One region of the Arthrobacter halodurans genome, then DNA from elsewhere that is predicted to be linked to it. Evidence: predicted binding sites of a transcription regulator. Region 1 holds the regulator's gene; the other holds the start of a gene.
The links. The regulator LexA, encoded in region 1, represses DNA repair genes until DNA is damaged. The targets are predictions, from matches to a motif close to TCGAACANNTGTTCGA.
Positions count from the first base shown of each region.

Region 2: the regulator LexA is predicted to act here: its motif matches at 2,874-2,889, upstream of ACETWP_RS10450 (LexA family protein).

Region 1 is NZ_JBHDLJ010000008.1:39,368-43,760, reverse strand. It holds gene ACETWP_RS10985 (ATP-dependent DNA helicase) at 1-1,817, shown strand, start outside; gene lexA (transcriptional repressor LexA) at 1,814-2,533, opposite strand; gene ACETWP_RS10975 (LysM peptidoglycan-binding domain-containing protein) at 2,821-3,300, shown strand; gene ACETWP_RS10970 (histidinol-phosphate transaminase) at 3,522-4,393, shown strand, end outside.
Region 2 is NZ_JBHDLJ010000007.1:134,435-138,827, forward strand. It holds gene ACETWP_RS10435 (SDR family oxidoreductase) at 1-539, opposite strand, end outside; gene ACETWP_RS10440 (J domain-containing protein) at 667-960, opposite strand; gene ACETWP_RS10445 (Y-family DNA polymerase) at 1,111-2,451, opposite strand; gene ACETWP_RS10450 (LexA family protein) at 2,444-2,851, opposite strand; gene ACETWP_RS10455 (NAD(P)/FAD-dependent oxidoreductase) at 3,035-4,297, opposite strand; gene ACETWP_RS10460 (2Fe-2S iron-sulfur cluster-binding protein) at 4,300-4,393, opposite strand, start outside.

The DNA of each region.
Region 1 (4,393 bases):
CGGAGAAGCCGGTCGTGGTCTCCACCGCGACCCTCGCCCTGCAGGCGCAGATCGTCGGCCGGGACGTGCCGCGCCTTTTGGAGCAGCTGGCCCCGCACCTGCCCCGGAAGCTCGATGTCGCCCTCGCCAAGGGCCGCGGCAACTACGTGTGCAAGTACAAACTCGGCGGGGGATACCCGGACGAGGACGAGGGCGCGCTGTTCGCCCTCACCGAGGACGGCGCGGCACGCGCCCTGACCGCGGGGGCGGGACCAGCGAGCGCACTGGGTCAGGAGGTCGTGCGGCTGCGCGAATGGGCGGAGGAGACGGACACGGGGGACCGGGACGACCTGGTCCCGGGCGTCGGAGACCGCGCCTGGCGCCAGGTCTCGGTCACCGCGATGGACTGCCTTGGCGCCCAGAAGTGCCCCATGGCGGAGGAGTGCTTCAGCGAGCTGGCGCGCAAGAAGGCCGCCGAGGCGGACATCGTCATCACGAACCACGCCATGCTCGCCGTCTCCGCCTTCGAGGGGATCGCCGTGCTGCCCGAGTTCGACACCGTCGTCATCGACGAGGCGCACGAGCTCCAGGACCGCGTCACGGGCTCCGTCACTCGTCCCCTGTCCGTCGCGCTCGTCTCCGGCGCGGCGTCGGCCGCCCGCAAGCACTGCCACGTGAACGTCGACGCGCTCAATCTGGCGTCGCGCGCGCTGCAGAAATCGCTGGAGTGGATCCCCGCGGGGCTGATGCCCTCGGGCCTCAACGAGGCGCAGGCGGCCGCGGTGGACCAGGTCCGCGAGGCCGCCCGCGTGGCGCTCTCGGACTCCAAGCCCGCGCCGCAGGAGGCCGTGGACGGCGGGCGGCAGATGGCCCGGTCGCAGTTGCTCTACCTCGTCGAGCAGTGCGACCGGCTCGATGGCGCCGCGGAGGCGCGGGAGGTCGTCTGGGCGTCCCGTCCCGGGCAGTTCACCCCCGGAGAGGGCTATGTGCAGCCCGACGACTCGACACCCGCCACGCTGAACGTCGCGCCGCTCTCCGTCGCCGGCCGGCTGCGCGAGGGGCTGTTCGATGGACGCACCGTGGTGCTGACGTCGGCGACGCTCGCCGTCGGCGCGGCCTTCGAGCCGGTCGCCGGGGCGCTGGGGCTGCTCGGGCAGGGGGCCCCCGCCTGGACCGGCGTCGACGTGGGAAGCCCCTTCGACTATCCGCGGCAGGGCATGCTGTATGTCGCCCGCCACCTGCCCAAGCCGTCCCGGAACGTCTCCACGGAGGCGCTCGCGGAGCTGGAGGATCTGATCCGGGCCGCGCGCGGGGGCACGCTCGCGCTCTTCTCCTCGCGCCGGGCCGCGGAGGAGGCCGCCGAGGCGCTGCGGCCGCGGCTGGACCAGACGATCCTGTGCCAAGGCGACTCCAGCATGGCGTCGCTGGTGAAGGAGTTCGCCGACGACCTCGACACGTGCCTCTTCGGCACCATGACGCTCTGGCAAGGCGTGGACGTCCCCGGGCCGGCCTGCCGACTCGTGGTCATCGACCGGATTCCCTTCCCGCGCCCCGACGATCCCCTGTCGACGGCGCGCAGCCGCGACGTCGCGCGGCACGGGGGCAACGGCTTCATGGCGGTGTCGGCCAGCCACGCGGCCGTGCGGCTGGCGCAGGGCGCCGGACGCCTGATCCGCTCGACGTCGGACCGGGGGGTCGTGGCGGTGCTGGACTCGCGCCTGGCCACGGAGCGGTACGGCAACTTCCTGCGCGCCTCGCTGCCCCCGATGTGGGCGACGACGGACAAGGCGACCGTGGTGGGGGCACTGGAGCGGCTCGCCCCCGCGCGGACGCCCTAGAGCGAGCGCATCACCGAGACGACCTTGCCCATGATCGTCGCGTGGTCGCCCAGGATGGGCTCGTACTGGCGGTTCTGGGGGAGGAGCCACGTGTGCCCGTCGCGCTGCCGGAACGTCTTGACGGTGGCCTCGTCGTCGAGGAGGGCGGCCACGATATCGCCGTTGACGGCATTCTGCTGCCGGCGCACCACGACCCAGTCGCCGTCGCAGATGGCGGCCTCGACCATGGAGTCCCCGCTGACCTTCAGCATGAACAGCTCGCCGTGTCCGACCAGCTGTCGGGGGAGCGGCATTACGTCCTCGATCGTCTGGTCCGCGAGGATGGGGCCGCCGGCGGCGATGCGGCCGACCAGCGGGACCATCGCCGTGTCGGAGGCGGTGCTCAGTTCGGAGACCGGCGTGCCGTTGATGGCGCGGAGTCCGTCGTGCGCGGCCTCGGCGGTCTCGCGAGCGTCGCTGAGCGTCAGTGGCGTCAGGATCTCCATGGCGCGCGGACGGCGCGGGTCGCGGCGGATGTAGCCGAGCTTCTCCAGCTGGGCCAGCTGGTGCGTGACGCTCGACAGGCTCGCCAAGCCGACGGTGTCGCCGATCTCGCGCATCGACGGCGGATAGCCGCGCGCCGCGACCGCGCGCTGGATGGTCTCGAGGATCTTCTTCTGGCGAACCGTCAGGCTCTTCGGCGTGCGCTTCGGTGCCGGAGTGTCAGCTGTGCTCATGGTGTGCCCCATCCTGGTTGTCCCCGTGGCTCCGGGCCGTTCCGCATTCTGTCGGAGGCGCCTGTTGGACTGGATCCAACGAGCCGCTGGTCACCACGTTAGTGGACCACCACGGGGCTTTCAAAGATTTGTTCGAACGTGTCTCGACATTCCTCGGTCAGGAATGCTACAAATGGACGAGCGAGATCGAACAAGCGTTCGAATACGAGTTTCGACCGGTTCGATCTTCGAACACCGAACCGTCGGTGCGGCCGCGAGGCGGCCCGGCGCGAGAGAAAGGCAAAACCATGGCTCAGATCGCCTTCGCGACCCCTGCTCAGCCCGCGGCACGCCTCGGCGGGGATCCCCGCCGGACCACGAACGTCCTCAGCCTTCCCGTCGCCCGCCCCGGGGGCTCCCCACGCGGAACGTCTCCCCGCGCCGCGGCGCCGGCCCCCGCGGCATCCGCCGTCCGCGGACCTGTCCGCCTGACCCGGCGGGGCCGCTTTCTCCTCATCGGCCTGCCCGTCCTGCTCGCGGCGACCTCTGCCCTGGTCCTGGTGGGCATTTTCACGGCCCCCGTCATGGCCGCCGACTCCGGCGCCTCCGTCCGGGTCGAGGCGGCCTCCGTCACCGTCCTGGAGGGGGAGACCCTCTGGGAGATCGCCGCGGAGTTCGCCCCGGGGCGCGACCCGCGCGTCGTCATCGCCGAGATCGCGGAACTGAACAACCTCGCGGGGTCCACGGTGATCCCCGGCCAGACGCTCTTCGTCCCGACCGGCGGTTAGCGGGTCGCGGACGCGCGTGTCGGGGCAGGATCCGGGACCGCCGGGACGCGCGCCCCGCCGACGGCCGTCGGGAACGCGGGCGGGACGCCCCGCGGGACCGCCGGTGGTGAACCGCGGGGCCGGGCTCGGCCCGGGTGGCGTCTGCCCCGCCGGTGCCGGCAACGTTAAGCGGCCCCACCCGCCGATTCGGGGCCACTGCGCCGGCGCCCTAGAATTGTTCGGTGAGTGATCAGCTGCGACGACTGGCCAGACTTCCGCTGCGGGACAACCTCCGGGGCCTGGAGCCCTACGGTGCCCCCCAGCTGGACGTGCCCATCCTGCTCAACGTCAACGAGAACACCCACCCCCTCCCCGACGAGGTCCGCGAGGCGATCGCCCGCGATGTCCGCGCCTGCTCCGCAAGCCTGAACCGCTACCCCGACCGCGAGTTCACCGAACTCCGCGAGCGGCTGGCCTCATACCTGGGACACGGACTCGCACCCGGGAACATCTGGGCCGGCAACGGGTCCAACGAGGTGCTGCAGCAGATCCTCCAGGCCTTCGGCGGCCCAGGGCGCAGCCTGATGAGCTTCCCGCCGACCTACTCCATGTACCCGCTCCTGGCGAGCGGCACGGACACGAGGTACATCGCCGGTTCGCGCGCGGCCGACTTCGAGCTGACGGCGGACTCCGCGGCCCGGCAGGTCGCCGAGCGGGCCCCCAACATCGTCTTCCTGTGTTCGCCCAACAACCCCACGGGAACCGCGCTCGGCCTCGACGTGGTGGAGGCCGTCTACGCGGCGGGCGAGGCGAGCCAGGCGATCGTCGTCGTCGACGAGGCGTACGCCGAGTTCGCGAAGGCCGGCACGCGCTCCGCCCTGGGCTTGCTGCCCGGACGGGAGCGGCTGATCGTGTCGCGGACCATGAGCAAGGCCTTCGCCCTGGCTGGCGCCCGGCTGGGGTACCTCGCCGCGGATCCGTCCGTGACCGACGCCCTCCGGCTGGTCCGCCTGCCGTACCACCTCTCCGCCGTCACGCAGGCCACGGCCAACGCGGCGCTCAAGCACGTCGATGCGCTGCTGGCGAACGTCGAGGACATCAAGGCGCAGCGCGA
Region 2 (4,393 bases), on a different contig from region 1:
TGCGGGAGGGCCGCGCGGGTCAGCCACAGCATGCCGTAGATGTTGGTGCGCATCGCCTGGTCCAGCGCCTCGGTGGTCAGTCCGCGGAGCCCCTTCTCGCCGCGGGCCCAGTGGTAGCCGGCGTTGTTGACCAGGATGTTCAGGCCCCCGAGTTCCGCGACGGCCCGCTCCACGATCTCCCCGCACGTCGCCTCGTCGCGCAGGTCCCCCGGGACCAGGACGGCCCGCCGGCCAGCCTTCTCGATCCATGCCGCGGTGTCCCGGGCATCGTCCTCCTCGGCCGGCAGGTAGTTGATGGCCACGTCGGCGCCCTCGCGCGCGTAGGCGATCGCCACGGCCCGCCCGATCCCCGAGTCGCCCCCGGTGATCAGCGCGCGCATTCCCTCGAGCCGGCCGCGTCCCACCCAAGATTGCTCCCCGTGGTCCGGCGCCGGCTCCATCAGGGCGGTGGCGCCCGGATGCTCCTGCTGCTGGGGGGCCATGCCGCCCCCGCTGTCCGCGAGGTCTCGGGCGTTCTTGGACACGTCTGACTCGGCCACGTGGGGATCCTTCCGTCGGGTTCGTGCGGTAGCGCCCCAGCCTAGGAGGCACGGCGGGGTTTGTCAGCCGCGCGGCGCGCCGACCGGCGTCCGGCACCGCGGAACCCGGCACGTGCCGCCGGAAGGGTCAGGCGCGGTGCCGCGGCTGGCGATGCGTTCCGCGCAGCGTGGGGGCGGGGGCCGTCCCCACCGGGACCGTCGGCTGCGGGCCGGTCACCGTCGGAAGGCCGGGCGCCTCGACGATCAGCTGCTGGTCGTAGGCCCGGCGGCGCTGCGGATCCCGGAGCGTGAACCACGCGTTGAGGATCTGCCGCGTCCTGGTCTGATCGACCTTCCCGGCCCAGAGTGCGTCCCGCGCCCCGGCATTGATGTCCGTGATCGACGCGGTGCGCGCAACACCAATCACCTCGTAGTGATCCATAGCCGACTCCCCAAGAGTTTGCCTCGTTTGTTGTCCCCAACGGGTCCACCATAGGCTCGGCGGCGGCCCGTGGATAGCGATGGGGGCCACCCGCGTCGATTGTTTCGGGGCCCCTGCGGCGGCTGATGCCGGTGGGGAAAAAGTCGTCGGTTAGGCCCGCACGACGGGCAGTTCCGCCCACTCGGTCGTGTACTTCGGCGACGAGAATTCCCGCTTCATGGACCACGACGCCGGCGCCGCCAATCCGCCCTGGCCGAGACCGATGGCCGCCTCGCCGAACTTCGCGCGCACGTTCCCCAGCAGGTCCCCGACGTTCCGGTCCCCGTCCCCCGTGGCGAAGACGTCCAGCAACTCCTGCCCGCCCCCCGCCACGTCCCGCGAGAGCCCGGAGAACATCACCCCGGCGCGCAGGTAGGCGGCCCCGGGCTCCAGGCGCCCGCGCATGGCGGCGACCGCCGCCTTCGTCAGGCGGATCGGGTCGTTGGTCGGTTCCGGCAACGGGACGCTCGCCGACGGGAACGACGCCGCCCCGCCGGAGAATCGGCTGGTGCCGGCCGTGACGGTCAGGACCGAGGCGCGCTGGCCCTGGGCGGCGAGCCGGGCGGCGCCGCGCTGTGCGTAGACGGCCATCACCTGGTCCATCTCCTCGGCCCGGGTCACGGGGGCGGAGAAACTGCGGGAGAAGACGATCTGCTGCTTGTCCGCCCGCTCGTCGGCCTGCGGGATGCACGGCACCCCGTTGAGCTCCAGGACCGTGCGCTGCAGGACCACGGAGAAGCGCTTGCGGATGGCCAGCGGATCCGCGGCCCGCAGGTCCGCGATCGATTCGATGCCCAGCGCGTTCAGCCGGGCCCCCGTCCGCGCGCCCACGCCCCAGAGACCTGTCACCGGGACCCGCGACTGGATGCGGCGGACCTCGGCGTCGGGCATCGAGCCGAGCGAGCAGACGCCGCGCATGCCCGCGTTCCGCTTCGCGATGTGGTTGGCGAACTTCGCCAGGGTCTTGGTGGGCGCGACCCCCACGCACACCGGCACCCCCACGTGCCGGGCCACCGCCTCGCGGATGGTCGCGGCGACCTCCACGACCCGCGCCTCGGCGCGGCGGAACTCCCCCGGCGCCAGCCCCAGGAACGACTCGTCGATCGAGTACACCTCCTGCCAGGCGCCGAACCGGCCGATGACCTCCATGACGCGCGCGGACAGGTCCCCGTAGAGCTCGTAGTTGCTCGAGCGCGCCACCAGCCCCCAGCGGTCGGCCGAGGGCGCCACCTGGAACCACGGGGTCCCGGTCGTGATGCCCAGCGCCTTGGCCTCGGCCGAGCGGGCGACGACGCAGCCGTCGTTGTTGGACAGGACGACGACGGCGCGCCCCTCCAGCGAGGGATCGAACACCCGCTCGCAGGAGACGTAGAAGTTGTTGACGTCCACCAGCGCGATCGGCGCGCCGGGCGGGACCGGCCCCGGCGCGTCCGCGGCGCCGGCGTCAGACACGGTGCAGGCACCGGGTCGCGACGCCCCAGACGGTCAGGTCGGCCAGCTCGGTCAGCTCGGTGGGGCGCGCTCCGTCGTCCGTCTCGAGGGACGCGCCGCGCCCGCCCAACCGCAGCCGCCGAACCACCAGCTCGCCGTCCAGCACGGCGACGACGACGCTGCCGTCGCGCGGGACGAGCGACCGGTCGACGATCAGCTCGTCGCCGTCCGCGATGCCGGCGGCCGCCATCGCGTTCCCGGCGACGCGCATGATGAAGGTGCACGTGCGGTCGCGGATGAGGTGCCGGTTCAGGTCGATGCCGCCGTTGAAGTAGTCGCGGGCCGGCGAGGGGAAGCCACTCGCCTCGGCCGGCGCGCCACCGCCGTCCGGTTCCGGGGCGCTCCGCGGCGCGGGATCGATGCCGAACACCCCACCACCGCCTTAGAACAAAGATTCGAAGCACCAGACTAGCACCGCGCGCGTCCCGGCGGCATCCGCGGCACGAGCGGACGCGGGCGTTCCCGACCAAGGTCCTCCGACCGCCCGGATCCCCGGATGGGAGCGGGCCGCTGTCCGGCCGGCGCCGCCATCCGACCGGCGCCGCTATCCGGCCGGGGCGGCGGCGCGCGCGTAGGTCTTGAGGTCGAATCCGGGCGCGAGGGCCTCCTCGGGGTCCGGGGCGGCCGCACCGACGATCCGCCGCGCGGCCGCGTGGTCGGACGGCCGGTTGACCGATTCGACGGCGGCCAGCAGCCCGTCCCGATAGCACAGCACGGAGAACCGGCCGGACGCCGGGTCGCCGACGACGACGGTGCGGTCCGACGCCGCGGACAGCCCGGCGATCTGCAGCCGGTGGGGCCCCTGCACGCTCCAGAACCACGGGACGTCGTCGTATGCCCCGGCCTCCCCGAGGATCGTGAGCGCGGCGCGGCGGCCCTGGTCCGTGGCGTTCTGCACGGATTCGAGCCGCACCCGGCCCCCGGCGTGGGCGCTGGGAAAGTTGGCGCAGTCTCCGACCGCGAGGATGCGCGGGTCGGCGGTCCGCAGCGCCGCGTCCACGACGATTCCGTTGTCCACGGCGAGCCCCGCGGCGGACGCCAGCGCCGTGTCCGGATCCACGCCGACGCCCACGACGACCAGGTCGGCGGGGTAGCGCCGGCCCGCCGTGGAGACGGCGGCGGCGACCCTCCCGTCCGGGCCGGCATCGAAGGAGGCGATGCCCTCGTTCAGCCGCAGCTCGACGCCGAGGCGTCCGTGGGCGGCGGCGAACCACTCCCCCGTCACCGGGGTCAGGGCGCGCGCCATGGGACGCGGGGCGAACTCGAGGACCGTCACCGCGGCGCCGCGGGCGCGCGCGGCCGCCGCCACCTCCAGGCCGATGAACCCGGCCCCGACGACGACGACCTCGCGCGCCGCGTCCAGCCCCCGGCGCAACGCCCCGGCGTCGGGCAGGGTCCGCAGGCCGTGGATGCCGGGCAGCTCCGCCCCCGGGCAGCGCAGCGAACGGTTCGCGGCCCCCGTCGCGAGGACCAGGTGCCCGTAGGCCAGCTCCGTCCCGTCGGCGAGCCGGAGCGCGCGGCGGCCCCGGTCGATCGCCTCGGCGCGCACGCCGGCGCGCAGGGCGATGCGCCGGTCCGTGAAGAACGCGGGCCCCCGCAGCGGCAACGGCTCCGGTTCCGGCCCCGGCCGCAGGTGGTCCTTCGACAGCGGTGGGCGCTGGTACGGCGTGCCGGCCTCCTCCGCGACGAGGGTGACGGGTCCGGCGTAGCCCGCGGCGCGCAGCGAGTCCGCGACCTGCGTCCCGGCCTGGCCGCCGCCGACCACCACGACCCCGGCGTCCGCCCCGGCCCCCGCCGCGCCGCCCACGGCTAGACCTGCCCCTCGGGCACGTCGACGACGACGCCGTCGAGTCCCGCGCCGACGGCGACCTGGCAGCCCAGGCGGCTCCTCGCCGTGCGCTCG